DNA from 2 places in the Streptomyces huasconensis genome. Region 1 is predicted to be linked to the other one. Evidence: predicted binding sites of a transcription regulator. Region 1 holds the regulator's gene; the other holds the start of a gene.
The links. Region 1 encodes HspR, which represses chaperone genes until heat shock. Its sites were predicted from a motif close to TTGAGNNNNNNNNNCTCAA; they were not measured.

Region 1 (7,459 bases):
CGCTGGGCGACGCTGGAGGGCCGCGCGACGATCAGGACGGAGCCCGCGGCGATCGAGGACGCGGAGCGGCGCTACGAGGAGCGCTACCAGCGGCGGCCCTCGCCGAACCCGGGCCGGGTCCTGATCGAGATCGAGGTGACGCGGGCGCTGGGCAAGGCGTGAGCGGGCGGCCGGCTTCCGGCGCACGCCACAGCGGCGCCACCGTGTTCAGGTCCACGGTGGCGCCGCTGCTGGGGGAAGTACCTGCGCGATTTACAACGACGGGGGAATCGCGTCAGGCACTGCGGGGGGTGGCTGTGACGTTGTCCGGGGCGCTCGTCATCGCGCCCGGACCCTGCTGTTCCTGCTCTCCGACAAGCTGGTGGTCGCGCCGGTCGAGATTGACGAAGACCATCCCGTACCGAACGGCACACCGCACGGGCTGCGGCGCGCCGCGCGGCCGCCGAAGGCACCGGTAGGCACGGATCTCCTCCTCGTCGTCACGGGTGACGACGATCGGCTCACCGAGCAAGGTCACCATCAGCGAGTCGCCGCGGCGGGGGATCGCCGTCACGAGATCGATGAAGTGCCAGCCGGAGCGGTAGGCGGTGGCCATTTCCCGGCGGAAGGTGCGGTCGTCAGGAGGGGTGCTCATGCTCCGACACCCTTCGGGGCGATCGTCCAGCCGAGATCCGGAGGCGGCGACGCGAGCGTGTTCGTCCTCGCCGGCTGGGTCTGCCAGCCGAGATCGAGAGCGCTCACCGTGCCCAGGATCAGCCCTGCGGAGAAGGTGGTGACAAGCACCGAGCGAAGCATGCGCTTAAACATGGTCGGCTTCGTCCTCACTTGGTAGGTTCCTCTCCCCCGGCTCAACAAGACGATGTCTCAATCAAGCACGTCAAAGCCACAGGGTCGATGCATCATGTTCCTGCACGTTCAGGACCCTGGGGGGTGGAGATTTGCTCACAACAAGCGCGAAACCGACACATCCTCACCCCGCCGTCCCTCTTTGCGGCGAGGGCTCCAGGCTGTACGCACTCGCACTCAGCAGCGGTCGGATTCTGCGCAGTGAGGCCGAGAACACTCCTTGCCTCATGGACTTCGCTCTTCTGCACCCCGATCCGGACGACGCGAACTGGCTCCGGCCGGTCCCGCCGTCCGCCGCGCTCGCCCAGCGCCTGCACCCCCTCGAACGGGAAATCCAGGAGCGGCGCAGGGTCGCCGTGGAGCTGACCGACATCTTCGAGCCATTTATGGCCATCACCGCCCGGGAAGAGCCCACGACCCACGCGATCACCGTGCTGGAAGGGGACGCCCGCATCCACGCGGCCATCGAACGCGCCACCGCCGAGTGCCGTTCCGAGGTGCTCACGGTGCAGCCGGGGGGCGGCCGCAGCGAGAACACGCTCACCGTGGCGCTGCAACGCGGCCAGACCATCCTCGACCGCGGCATCACGATGCGCACGCTCTACCAGCACACGGTCAGGCACAGCCAGGGGACGCTCGCCTACGCGGCCTACATGGCCCAGGGGAACGTGGAGATACGCACCCTGGAAGAGCTGACCGACCGGCTCATGATCTTCGACCGGAACGTCGCGCTCATACCCGCCAGAGCCGACCAGCAGGTCGCCCTGGAACTCAGACACCCGGGCCTGGTGGAGTACCTCGCCAAGGTCTTCGAAGAGCAGTGGAGCCGCGCGACCCCCCTGATCGACGACGTGCCCTACCCCCCTTCCGTGGACGGCATCACCGGCGTCCAGCGCTCGATCGCCAAGCTGCTCATCGACGGCCACGTCGACGAGGCCATCGCCCGCCGCCTCGGCATGAACGTCCGCACCTGCCGCGCCCACATCGCCAAGATCGCCGCCGCCCTCGGCAGCGGAAGCCGTGCCCAGCTCGGGTACCTCATCGCCCAGTCGGGAATCCTCGACCAGGACCGTCCGAAGTGACCGCCGAAACCACCCCGGCCGCCCCCGCCACTTCAGCCACCCCGGCCACTCCGACTGCCCCGGCCACCCCGGTCAGCACAGCCACCGCAACCACCGCGGCCCATCCGCCGCACGGCCCCGACACCCTGTGCGAGGCCGGCAGCCACCTGTACGCACGCGCGCTGCGGGAGGGCCGCGTCCCCCTGCGGGACGCCGAGCGGACGCCCTGCCTCACCGACTTCCAGCTACTGCTGACGGACGCCGAGGACACCCGGTGGCTGCGTCCCGTCGCCCCGGCGCTCGCGCTGCCCCGGCTGCTCGACACCATCGAGCAGGACATCGCGTACGAGCGGCGCCGCGGGGTCCGGCTGGCCGACACGTTCACGCCTCTCATGGCGGTCACCCCCGACGCCCGCCCCCAGGAGGTCTCCTCCACCCTCACGGTCCTGCGCGGGCTGCCCCGCATCGGCGAAGCCGTCGACCGGGCCCTGAACGCGGCCACCGAGGAGGCCCTGTGCATCCAGCCCGGAGGGACCCGGCCCCCCGAGGTGCTGGCACGCTCCCTGGCGAGCGCCCAGGGGCTCCTCTCCCGCGGCGGCCGCCTGCGCACCCTGTACCAGCACACCACCCGCCACTCCCTGCCCGCCCTCGCGTACTACGAGCGCCTCCAGGGCGACGCCGAGGTCCGCACGCTGGACGAACTGACGGAGCGGCTCTTCGTCTTCGACCGCTCCGTCGCCTTCATCCCGGCGAACAAGGAACGCGACATCGCCCTGGAGCTGCGCCACCCCGCCCTCGTCGACTACTTCGCCACCACCTTCGAACGGCTCTGGCGCCTGGCCACCCCCATGTACCCGCGGTCGGCGAAGATCCCCTCGGGCAGCGGCGTCACGCCGCGCCAGCACGCCATCGCCACCCTCCTCGTCGAAGGCCTCACCGACGCCGAGATCGCCGACCGCCTCGGCATGAACATCCGCACCGCCCGCGACCACATCGCCAGGCTCGCCACCACCCTCGGCAGCGGAAGCCGCGCCCAGCTCGGCTACCTCATCGGCCAGTCAGGAATCCTCGCCCGCGGCTCCTGGGGCTCCTGAGACGCCCGCCGCGCCCCGGCCCGCCCGCGTGGGGCGACCACCGCGGCCCAGAAGTAGACACTTCAATGAAGGGGACACCCTCGCCCCCGGGTCCCCCTGCATAGAATCGCCGCGCTTCAACCGAGCGGGAGGGAGCGCACATGCGCAGCGAGCACGCGCCGCACGCCGTGGAGGAACTCTGCGAGGAAGGCTCCTCCGTCTACGCCCACGCCCTCCGTCAGGGCAGGGTCCGCGTCGAGGACTCCGAACGGGCGCCCTGCCTCCTCGACTTCGGCCTCCTCCGTCCGGACCCCGCCGACGCCCGGTGGCTGCTGCCCGCCGCCCCCGCCACGGCCCTGCCCCGCCTCCTGCGCACCATCGAGGACCGGATCGCCGGGCAGCGTGCGCGCGAGGCGCGTCTCACCGCCGCGTTCGCACCGCTCATCGCGCTCGACACGGAGCTGTCCGCCGCCGCCGACCTCCCCGCGATCACCGTCCTGGACGGCCTCGAACACATCAACGCGGCCATCGACCGCGCCATGAGCGACGTCACGGAGGAGTTCCTCGCCATCCAGCCCGGCGGCACCCGCCCGCCCGAGACCCTGGCCGAGGCCTTCCCGCGCGACCAGGCGGTCCTCGGCCGGGGCTGCCGGATGCGGACCCTCTACCAGCACACGACCCGCCACTCGCTGCCCGTGCTCGCCTACTTCGAGCAGCTGGAGGGCGACGTCGAGGCCCGCACCCTGGACGAGGTCACCGACCGCCTCTTCGTCTTCGACCGGAGCGTGGCGTTCATCCCGGCGAGCAAGGACCGCACCGTCGCCCTGGAACTGCGCCACCCGGCCCTCGTCGAGTACTTCGCCACCACCTTCTGGCGGCTGTGGCGGCTGGCGACGCCGATGTGGCCGCAGGCCGCCCCGCAGGTCTCCGAGGGCGGCGTCACCCCGCGCCAGCGGGCGATCGCGGGCCTGCTCGTCGAGGGCCTCACGGACGCCGAGATCGCCGACCGCCTCGGCATGAACATCCGCACCGCCCGCGTCCACATCGCCAAGCTCGCCGCCACCCTCGGCAGCGAGAGCCGCGCCCAACTGGGCTACCTCATTGGGCAGTCGGGGCTGCTGGAACGGAACCCGTGAGCGTCCGGCCGCCCGCCCCTCCGCGTCAGGCGTCCGCCCCTAGCCACTCCCTCAGCAGCGCCTCCCGGTCGGCCGCCCGCGGCGTGCCCCCCTCCCGGCGGCGCCCCCACTCCGCCATCGCGGCCAGCGTCGTCAGGAGCGTGCCCGCGCCCCGCGTCAGCTGGGCGAGGAGGTCGAGCGAGAGGTCGTGTTCCGCCGGGGAGTAGCCCGTCGCCGCGGCGGTGTACACGGTCAGTTCGTGGTCGGCGCCCTGCACGTCGGTGATCCGTACGGTCATCGTCGGCGCCTCGTCCCCGCCGCCGAGGCCGACCGTCAGGGCCATGTCCACCAGGGCGCCCACCTGCCGCTTCAGCGACTTCACGGGGGCGTTCTCGACCGTCAGGGCCCGCACGTCCTCCCACGGCCACAGACCCGTCTGCCGATCGCCGAGGGCCACCACGCCCTCCGGGGTCAGGCGCACGCCGGCGGCCAGCCCGGACGGCTTCGCGCCCACGTACACATCGCCCTCGGCGATCCAGAACAGCCCCACCATGGCCATGAGAATCCACTTCCCCCGCAACACCACATGTCAGCACGTACGCAGGACGTACGTCAGGTCGACCACCGCAACGCGCGAAGGGGCCGGGAGGTTCCCCTCCCGGCCCCTTCGACACCCACGTGGGCGGCGCCGCTACTGCTCCGTCGCTCTCTTCGGCCGCCAGACCACCAGCGCGCTCGCCTGCTGCACGTCCTGGTACGGGACGAGGTCGCGGCGGTACGAGGCGTGTACCGCCGCTTCACGCTGCTGCATGGCGGCGGCGGCTCCCTCCACGGCCGCGGAGAGTTCCGCGACCCGTGACTGAAGCGCCGCGACCTGGTTCTCCAGCTCGATGATCCGCTTGATGCCGGCGAGGTTGATGCCCTCCTCCTGCGACAACTGCTGCACGGTGCGCAGCAGTTCGATGTCGCGCGCGGAGTAGCGCCGGCCCCGGCCCGCGGTGCGGTCCGGGGAGACCAGGCCCAAGCGGTCGTACTGGCGCAGGGTCTGCGGGTGGAGGCCGCTCAGCTGGGCGGCCACCGAGATGACGTACACCGGCGTGTCGTCGGTGAGTTGGTACGGATTGCGACGACGGCCGACCCTCTCCATGGGTCACGCTCCCTTCGCGGCCTGGAACAGTTCTGCCCGCGGGTCGTCGCCCGCAGTCGCCTTGCGGTAGGACTCCAGGGCTTCCTTCGCCGAGTCCGACAGGGATGCCGGGACCGACACCTCCACCGTCACCAGCAGGTCGCCGCGCGTGCCGTCCTTGCGGACGGCGCCCTTGCCGCGGGCGCGCATGGTGCGGCCGTTGGGCGTGCCCGGCGGCAGCTTCAGGGTGACGGCCGGACCGCCCAGGGTCGGCACCTTGACCTCACCGCCCAGCACCGCCTCGGGGTACGTCACCGGCACCGTGACCGTGAGGTTGTCGCCCTTGCGGCCGAAGACCGGGTGCGTGCCGACGTGCACGACCACGTACAGGTCACCGGCCGGGCCACCCCGCTCGCCGGGGGCGCCCTTGCCGCGGAGCCTGATCCGCTGACCGTCGCTGACCCCCGCCGGAATCCGCACCTGCATGGTGCGGGAGGACTTCGCGCGCCCCGAGCCGTGGCAGACGTCGCACGGGTCCTGGGCGATCAGGCCCCGGCCCTTGCAGTCCACGCACGGATCGGTCAGCGAGAAGCCGCCACCGCCACCCCGCGAGACCTGGCCCGTGCCGACGCAGGTCGGGCACACGCGCGGCGTGCCGTTCTTGTCGCCGGTGCCGGAACAGGCCTTGCAGGCGGCCTGGGAGGACATGCGCAACGGCACCGTCGCGCCGTCCACCGCCTCCGTGAAGCTCAGCGTGACCTCGGACTCGATGTCCTGGCCGCGCCTCGGCTGCGTACGCGTGCCGGAACCGGCACCCGCGCCGCCGCGGTTGAACAGGCCCCCGAAGACGTCACCGAGGCCGCCCCCGAAGCCGCCGCCGGCCGCTCCACCCCCACCGGCCGCGCCTCCGAAGAGGTCGCCCAGGTCGAAGTTGAACGATCCGCCGCCGGCTCCGGGGCCCGACCGGAATCCGCCGTTGCCGAAGAGGGCACGCGCTTCGTCGTACTCCTTGCGCTTCTTGGGGTCACCGAGGATGTCGTTCGCCTCGGAGATCTCCTTGAAGCGCTCCTCCGCCTTGGCGTTGCCCTTGTTGGCGTCCGGGTGGTTCTCGCGGGCGAGTTTCCGGTACGCCTTCTTGATCTCGGCTTCGGTGGCGTCCTTGGGGACGCCGAGGACCTTGTAGTAGTCCTTCTCGATGAAGTCCTTGGTGCTCATCCCCGACGTCCCTCCTTCCTACGCTTGCTGCGCTTGCTACGTACGACCGACGTGGTGCCGACGTCAGCCCTCGTCCGGGCCACCGGTCTCCTTGTCCTTCGCCTCATCGGCGGAGGAGGAGTCGGCCGCGGCCGAGGACTCGTCGCCCTTGACCGTCTGCGCGCCGGGCTGCGGCTCGGCGACGGCCACCCGCGCGGGGCGGATGGTGCGCTCGCCGATGCGATACCCCGGCTGCAGGATCGCGACGCACGTCGTCTCGGTGACGTCCGGTGCGTAGCTGTGCATCAGGGCCTCGTGGATGGTCGGGTCGAAGGGCTCGCCCTCCTTGCCGAACTGCTGGAGGCCCATCTTGGCGACGACGGTCTCCAGCGCCTCGGCGACCGACTTGAAGCCGCCGACCAGTTCGCCGTGCTCACGGGCGCGGCCGATGTCGTCGAGGGTCGGGAGCAGCTCGGAGAGGAGGTTCGCCGAGGCGATCTCCTTCACCGTCACCTTGTCCCGCTCCACCCTGCGGCGGTAGTTCTGGTACTCGGCCTGCAGCCGCTGGAGGTCCGCCGTGCGCTCGTTGAGCGCGGTGCGCACCTGGTCCAGCTGGGCGGTCAGGCCCGCGTCCTGCGCGGACGTCTTGCTGTCCGTGTCCCCGGCCGGGGCCGCCGGACCCTCCTCGGTGGAGGGCTCGGCGGCCTTCGGCGCCGCGTCATCAGGGGTGGCGCCGGAGGGGACGTCAGGCTTCTCGGCGTTCTCACCGAGGCCCGGGGTCTCCTCGGTCATCAGGCGGCGCCACCCTTCTGGTCCTTCTCGTCGTCGACGATCTCGGCGTCGACAACTCCGTCGTCCTCCTTGGCCTGGTCGGCGCCGGGGGCCGCGCCCTCGGCACCGGCCGCCTGCGCGCCCTGGGCGTCGGCGTACATGGCCTGGCCCAGCTTCTGCGAGACGGCGGCGACCTTCTCGGTCGCGGTGCGGATCTCGGCCGTGTCCTCGCCCTTGAGCTTCTCCTTCAGCTCATTGACGGCTTCCTCGACC
Region 2 (7,459 bases), 2.8 Mb from region 1:
GGACGACCCGCTCCTCGCAGGTCTACGAGTCCAAGCTGCTGAACATCGCCTCGCCGATGTTCCACTACGGCATCCTCTTCGTGCTCGTCGGCCACCTGGTGGGTCTGTTCCTCCCCGAGTCGTGGACGGACAAGGCGGGCGTCAGCGAGCACACGTATCACCTGTTCTCGCTGTACGGCGGCACCGCGGCCGGTGTCCTGCTCGTCCTCGGCATCCTGCTGCTGCTCTACCGGCGGCGCACCAACACGCCGGTGTTCCGGGCGACGACCGCGAACGACAAGCTCATGTACCTGGTGCTGTTCGCGGCGATCGTGCTCGGCATGGTGGCCAAGCTGCTGCACACCTCCGGCGACGGTTACAACTACCGCGCCTCCATTGCCCCGTGGGCCCGCAGCCTCTTCACGCTCCAGCCCGACATCGACGCGATGACGGGCGTGCCCCTGATGTACGAGATCCACGCCGTGGTCGGCATGGTGCTCTTCGCCCTGGTGCCGTTCACCCGCCTGATCCACATGTTCAGCGCGCCGCTCCAGTACCTCTTCCGGCCCTACGTGGTCTACCGCTCCCGGGACCCGGAGCGGATCGGGGCGCGGCCGGAGCGGCGCGGCTGGGAACGCACCGGGCCTTAGGGCGCCTTGCCCTGCCCCTCCTTGCCGTGGTCGTCGTCCACGATCTCGGCGTCCACCACGCCTTCCTCGGCGGGTGACTCCGTGGCCGTGGGCTGCTCCTCCGCGCCGCCGCCGGAGGCCGCGTACATCGCCTGGCCCATCTTCTGGCTGACGGCCGCCAGCTTCTCGGTGCCGGTGCGCAGGGCGGCCGTGTCGTCGGGCCGGTCCTTGAGGAGCCCCTTCAACTCGGCCGCCGCGGCTGCCACTTCGTCCTTGACGTCGCCGGGCACCTTGTCGCCGCCGTCCGTCAGGAACCGCTCCGTCTGGTACACGAGCTGTTCGGCCTGGTTGCGGGTCTCGGCCGCCTCGCGTCGCCTGCGGTCCTCCTCCGCGTGCTGCTCGGCCTCGCGGACCATGCGGTCGATGTCGTCCTTGGGCAGCGCGGAGCCGCCGGTGACCGTCATGCGCTGCTCGCGCCCGGTCGCCTCGTCCTTCGCCGAGACGTGCATGATGCCGTTGGCGTCGATGTCGAAGGTGACCTCGATCTTGGGGACGCCGCGCGGGGCGGGCGGCAGCCCGGTCAGGTCGAAGACACCGAGTTTCTTGTTGTACGCGGCAATCTCCCGCTCGCCCTGGAAGACCTGGATGCCGACCGAGGGCTGGTTGTCCTCGGCGGTGGAGAACGTCTCCGAACGCCGGGTGGGGATCGTGGTGTTGCGCTCGATGAGCTTGGTCATGATGCCGCCCTTGGTCTCGATGCCGAGGGAGAGCGGCGTCACGTCGAGCAGCAGGACGTCCTTGACGTCGCCGCGGATGACACCGGCCTGGAGAGCCGCGCCGAGCGCGACCACCTCGTCCGGGTTGACGCCCTTGTGGGGGTCCTTGCCGGTGAGTTCCCTGACCAGCTCGGTCACCGCGGGCATCCGGGTCGAGCCGCCCACCAGGATCACGTGGTCGATGGCGGAGAGCTTGACGCCCGCGTCCTTCACGGCCTGGTGGAAGGGCTCCTTGCAGCGGTCGAGCAGGTCGGACGTCAGCTCCTGGAACTGGGCGCGCGTCAGCTTCTCGGCCAGGTGCAGGGGGCCTTCGGCGGAAGCGGTGATGTAGGGGAGGTTGATGTCCGTCTCGGTCGACGAGGACAGCTCGATCTTCGCCTTCTCGGCGCCCTCGCGCAGCCGCTGGAGCGCCATCTTGTCCTTGCCGAGGTCCACGCCGTGCGCGTTCTTGAACTGCCGTACCAGGTGTTCGACGATCCGCTGGTCCCAGTCGTCGCCGCCGAGCCGGGTGTCGCCGTTGGTGGCCTTCACCTCGATGACGCCCTCGCCCATCTCCAGGAGCGAGACGTCGAAGGTGCCGCCGCCCAGGTCGAAGACGAGGACGGTCTGGTCCTCGCCCTTGTCCAGGCCGTACGCGAGGGCCGCCGCCGTCGGTTCGTTGACGATGCGCAGGACGTTGAGGCCCGCGATCTCGCCGGCCTCCTTGGTGGCCTGGCGCTGGGTGTCGTCGAAGTAGGCGGGGACGGTGACCACCGCGTCGGTGACGTCCTCGCCGAGGTAGGACTCGGCGTCCCGCTTGAGCTTCTGCAGGACGCGCGCGGAGAGTTCCTGCGCGGTGTAGCGGGTGCCGTCCACGGAGCCGCTCTCCGGGAAGCGCCAGCCGCCGTCGCCCATGTGGCGTTTGACGGAGCGTGCGGTGCGCTCCACGTTCGTGACCGCCTGCCGTTTGGCGACCTCGCCCACCAGGACGTCGCCGTTCTTCGCGAAGGCGACGACCGAGGGAGTGGTGCGCGCGCCCTCCGCGTTGGCGACGACGGTGGGCTCACCGCCCTCCAGTACGGCCACCACCGAGTTCGTCGTCCCGAGATCGATCCCGACCGCTCGTGCCATGGTCCAGTCCCTTCCGCCGCGAGCTCATGTCCCCCGTGTCCAGGCCTACTCCACTCCTCTCCCATCACAAAACTTGAGCGAGTCATTGTCAAGGGTCAGGGGGCGAGGGGGCGGGAGGCAAGGGGGCTGGAGGGCAAGGGGGGCCGGGGGCAAGGGACGTGCCAGGGGTCGGGGGCCGCGTACGACGATGCCGCCACCCCCGGCGAGGGGGGGACGGCATCGTCCGACCGTCTCCGGGTCCCGCGTCAGCCCAGCTTGGCCGTGAGGGTGATGGTCGTACCCGTCAGCGCCTGGCTCACCGGGCAGTTGGCCTTGGCGTCCTCGGCCGCGGCGACGAAGGCGTCCTCGTCGATGCCGGGGACGGTGCCCTCGACCGTGAGGTGGATGCCGGTGATGCCCGTGCCCGGCTGGAAGGTCACGTCGGCCGAGGTGGTGAGGCGGCTCGGCGGGGTGCCGGCGCCGGTCAGGCCGTGCGACAGCGCCATGGAGAAGCAGCTGGAGTGGGCGGCGGCGATCAGCTCCTCCGGGCTGGTCCTGCCGTTCGCCTGCTCGGCGCGGGCGGGCCAGGACACCGCCTGCTCCCCGATGCCGGAGGAGTCGAAGGTGACGGTGCCCGAGCCCTCCGTCAGAGAGCCTTCCCAGACCGTGTGCGCGGAGCGCGTGGTTGCCACGATGCAGTTCCCTTCAGTGCGGTTCCGTGAATCGGAGTGCGGTTCCGTGATCGGAGATCCGTGGCCACCATCCGATCACACTCGGGGCGCGAATGGGCCGCGGGGCGGCTCCGGCGGAGCGCGCGGTCGCCGCCGCGCGGACTACCCGGCGCGTTTTGGGGCACCCGCCGTCACGTCACGCAAGACTGGAACGCGACTCGAAGGAGTGTGGCCATGTCGGCTTACGGCAGTCGGTCAGCGGCATCTCCCGGTTCCCGCACGAACAGCTTCGCGGTGGCCGGGCTCGTCTGCGGCATCGTCGGGCTGTTCTTCCTCAGCGTCATCCTGGGACCGCTCGCGATCGTCTTCGGCGCCCTCGCCCTGCGGCAGCGGGCGGGCGGCGGAGGGATGGCGAAGGCGGCCATCATTCTGGGCATCGTCGACGTGGTCCTGTTCGTCGTCCTGATGGCGCTGGCCGCGTCGGGCGAGTTCAGCTGGTACGTCGGCGGCTGACCGCCGGCCGGGAGCCGTCCCGGCCGGCGGCCTCGGGCGATGCCGACCCGGGTCCTCCACCCTGCCCTTGCTCCTTGCGCCTCGCCGCTCCCGTCCGACCGTCTCCGGGTCCCGCGTCAGCCCAGCTTGGCCGTGAGGGTGATGGTCGTACCCGTCGGCGCCCGGCTCACCGGGAGTCGGCCTTGGCGTCCTCGTCGATGCCGAGGGCCGTGCCCGCGACCGTGAGGTGGATGGCGGTGACGCCCGTGCCCGGCTGGAAGGTCACGTCGGCCGAGGTGGTGAGGCGGCTCGGCGGGGTGCCGGGCCCGCAGCCGACCGATGAGGCGGTGCCGGGACGAAGGGAGCGCGGTGGCCCTCACTCGGCCCCTTCGGCGAGGCGGACCAGCATCTTGCCGGTGTTGGCGCCGCTCAGTACGCCGAGAAAGGCCTCCGGCGCGCGCTCGATGCCCTCGACGACGGTCCGTTCCGTGCGCAGCGAACCGTCCGCGAGCATCCCGGCCGCCTTCCCTATCCACTCCGGGAACAGGTCGAGGTGGCTGGTCACCAGCATCCCGCGCAGGGACGCCTCCTGCTTCGCCGCCTGGAAGAGGTTGTCGGGGCCGGGTGCCGGGGTCGTGTCGTTGTACGTACTGATCGCGCCGACCAGCGCGATACGGCCCTCGCGGCGGATGGCGCCGATCGCCGCCTGGAGGTGGTCGCCGCCCACGTTGTCGACGTACACGTCGATGCCGTCGGGCGCCGCCTGCGCGAGCTGCTCCGCCAGGCCGCCCTGCCGGTAGTCGAGAGCCGCGTCGAAGCCGAACGTGTCCAGCAGCTTCTTCGTCTTCTCCGGCCCGCCCGCCGAACCGATCACCTTCGATGCGCCCAGCGCACGGGCCACCTGCCCCGCGACGCTGCCGACCGCCCCCGCGGCGGCCGACACGAACACCACGTCGCCCTCCCGCACGGGCGCGGTGCGCGTCAGCGCCGCGTATGCGGTGAGGCCCGTCGTGCCCAGCGGGCCGAGGTAGGTGGAGGCCGGGGCGAGGGCGGTGTCCACGACCGTGGCCGCGTCCGCGTCGACCAGGGCGTACTCGCGCCACCCCGCGAAGTGCACGACCGTCGCCCCGACCGGCACCTGGGGCACGGCGGATGCCACGACCTCGCCCACGGCTCCGCCCTCCAGTGGGGCGCCCAGCTCGAAGGGCGGCATGTAGGAGGGCGCGTCGTCCATGCGGCCCCGCATGTACGGATCCACGGACATCCACAGGTTGCGGACGAGCAGCGTGCCCGCGGGCGGGGTGTCGGGGAGGGTGGTGGTGGCGAGGGCGAAGTCGGTGCGGGCGGGGGCGCCGACCGGGCGGGCGGCGAGACGGATTTCACGGGACCGGGGCATGGCCGTCTCCTCTAGAGGTGGTGCTTGTCGGGGTGACGGGACCACCGTGCCCGGGGCCGCGCACGAACCCCTGACGCCCCACGCACGGATCCCTGACGTGGGGAAGGGCGCCCTCGCGACGCCCCCCGCGAGGGCCCACGTACGGTGACCCCATGCGATACGAGGTCCTCGGCCCCCTGACCGTCCGCACGACCGACGGCACGGCCACCCCGGTCCCCGAGCCGAAGGTCCGCACCCTCCTCGCCGCCCTCCTCATACGCGCCGGCGCCCCTGTCCCCGCCGACGCCCTGATCGAAGCCCTCTGGGGAGACGGCCGCCTCCCCGCCGATCCCGCCAACTCCCTGCAGACGAAGGTCTCCCAGCTGCGCCGCGCCCTCGGGCGGGACGAGGTGACGTACGGCCCGGCGGGCTACCGCCTGCGCCTGGCCGAGGACGCGACGGACGCGGCCCGCTTCACGGCCCTGACGACCACGGCGTACGCGACCACGGCCGATCCCCGCACCCGGGCGTCCCTCCTGACCGACGCCCTGGCCCTGTGGCGCGGTCCCGCCTACGCCGACGTCCGCGACGCGGGCTTCGCCCGGGCCGCCGCCGCGCAGCTGGAGGAGCAACGGCTCACCGCTCAGGAGGCGTTGGCCGAAGCCCGCCTCGACCTCGGCGAACACGCCCCGCTCGCGGACGAACTGGCCGCTCTCGTGGCCCGCGAACCCCTGCGCGAGCGGCTGCGCGCGGCGCACCTGCGGGCCCTCTACGGCGCGGGCCGCCCCGCCGAGGCCCTGGCCTCGTACCACGCCCTGCGTACCCGGCTGGCCGACGAACTCGGCACCGACCCCGGCCCCGAACTCACCGCCCTCCACGAGGCGATACTGCGCCAGGACGCGTCCCTCACCGGCCCCAAGGCCCTGTCGCGGACCCCTGCGAAAGCCCTGCCGACGCCCCCGCCCGGTGGCGTGCCCGCGGGCACGCCACCGCTCTCGCCGGAGGACACCGCTGAGGACACCGCTCCCCCGCGCACCAACCTCCCCGCGCCCACCACCGGCCTCATCGGCCGCGACGACGCCGTGGCCCGCGTCCGCGAACTCGTGCGGCGCGAACGCCTGGTGACCCTGACGGGCCCCGGCGGCGTGGGCAAGACCCGCCTCGCCCTGGAAGCGGCGGCGGGCCTGGCGGACCACTTCCCGGACGGGGTCTGGCTGGTGGAGCTGGCCGGTACGACAGCGCACGGCGTGCCCGAGGCGGTCGCCGCCGAGCTGGGCGTCCGCGAGGACGACCCGGCCACTCCGGCGTACGAGGACGAGCCGCGCGGGGGCGACGACACCGGACCCCAGGGGGCGGCATCGCCGCGGCCCCGGGCAGGGGCGGACACTGCGGTGCGCTCCCTCACCCGGGCCCTCGCCCCCCGCACCCTCCTCCTCATCCTCGACAACTGCGAGCATGTCCTCGACGCCGCCGCGGAGCTGACCGCCCACCTCCTGCGCCGCGCACCGCGCCTGAGCGTCCTGACCACCAGCCAGGAACCTCTCGCCCTCGGCGGCGAGATCCTGGAAGCCGTGGCGCCCCTCGGCGAGGACGAGGCGGTACGCCTGTTCGCCGAACGGGCCCGGGCCGCCGCTCCCGGGTTCGCCCTGACCGACGACAACCGCGAGGCGGCCGCCCTCATCTGCCGCCGTCTCGACGGCATCCCCCTCGCCGTCGAACTCGCCGCCACCCGCGTCCGCGCTCTCGGGGTACACGCCCTCGCCGACCGCCTCCACGACCGCTTCCGCCTCCTCACCCAGGTACGCCGCGACGCCCCGGCCCGCCAGCGCACCCTGCGCGCGATGATCGACTGGAGCTGGGAACTCCTGACCCCGCCCGAACGCCGCGCCCTGCGCCGCCTCGCCGTCTTCCGCGGCGGCTTCACCTTGGAGAGCGCGGAAGCCGTGCTGACGCACACGCCGGACGTGCGGGACGTGCCGGACGGGGAAGCTGGCACGAGGGGAACCGCCTCCGACGGGGAGAGCACGGGAGAAGCCGTCCTCGTCGGGGAGGACACCGGGGATGACGGCGAAGACGTCCTCGACCTCGTCGCCCGCCTCCTCGACCGCTCCCTCCTCACCCCCGCGCGCCCGGCCCCGGGCGACGGCGACGGCCTCGTCCGCCACCGCATGCTGGAATCCGTCGCCGCGTACGGCCTCGAACGTCTCGCCGAGGCGGGCGAGATGGGCGAGGTCCGCCGCCAGTACGCCCGCCACTACGCCGACTTCGCCGAACGCGCCGCCCCCGCCCTCCACGGGCCCCACCAGCGGCTCTGGCTGCGCCGCCTCGACACCGAGACAGTGAATCTGCGCACCGCCCTGGACCACGCCGTCGCGGACGCCGACAGCGTCCTCGCCCTGCGCCTGGTCACCGCCCAGACCTGGTACTGGTACCTGCGCGGCCGCCTCA

Region 2: a site for HspR is predicted at 2,568-2,586, ahead of dnaK (molecular chaperone DnaK). Genes of this name have one in related genera too.

Annotation. Positions count from the first base shown of each region.
Region 1 is NZ_CP086119.1:4,273,929-4,281,387, reverse strand. It holds gene J2N69_RS19530 (pyridoxamine 5'-phosphate oxidase family protein) at 1-162, shown strand, start outside; gene J2N69_RS19525 (Rieske (2Fe-2S) protein) at 275-634, opposite strand; gene J2N69_RS19520 (hypothetical protein) at 631-783, opposite strand; gene J2N69_RS19515 (helix-turn-helix domain-containing protein) at 939-1,928, shown strand; gene J2N69_RS19510 (helix-turn-helix transcriptional regulator) at 1,925-3,001, shown strand; gene J2N69_RS19505 (helix-turn-helix transcriptional regulator) at 3,142-4,116, shown strand; gene J2N69_RS19500 (hypothetical protein) at 4,142-4,654, opposite strand; gene J2N69_RS19495 (heat shock protein transcriptional repressor HspR) at 4,787-5,242, opposite strand; gene dnaJ (molecular chaperone DnaJ) at 5,246-6,436, opposite strand; gene grpE (nucleotide exchange factor GrpE) at 6,500-7,207, opposite strand; gene dnaK (molecular chaperone DnaK) at 7,207-7,459, opposite strand, start outside.
Region 2 is NZ_CP086119.1:7,122,479-7,129,937, reverse strand. It holds gene narI (respiratory nitrate reductase subunit gamma) at 1-629, shown strand, start outside; gene dnaK (molecular chaperone DnaK) at 626-2,494, opposite strand; gene J2N69_RS31840 (OsmC family protein) at 2,740-3,165, opposite strand; gene J2N69_RS31835 (DUF4190 domain-containing protein) at 3,379-3,657, shown strand; partial or broken gene J2N69_RS31830 (peroxiredoxin) at 3,774-3,964, opposite strand; gene J2N69_RS31825 (NADP-dependent oxidoreductase) at 4,013-5,032, opposite strand; gene J2N69_RS31820 (AfsR/SARP family transcriptional regulator) at 5,185-7,459, shown strand, end outside.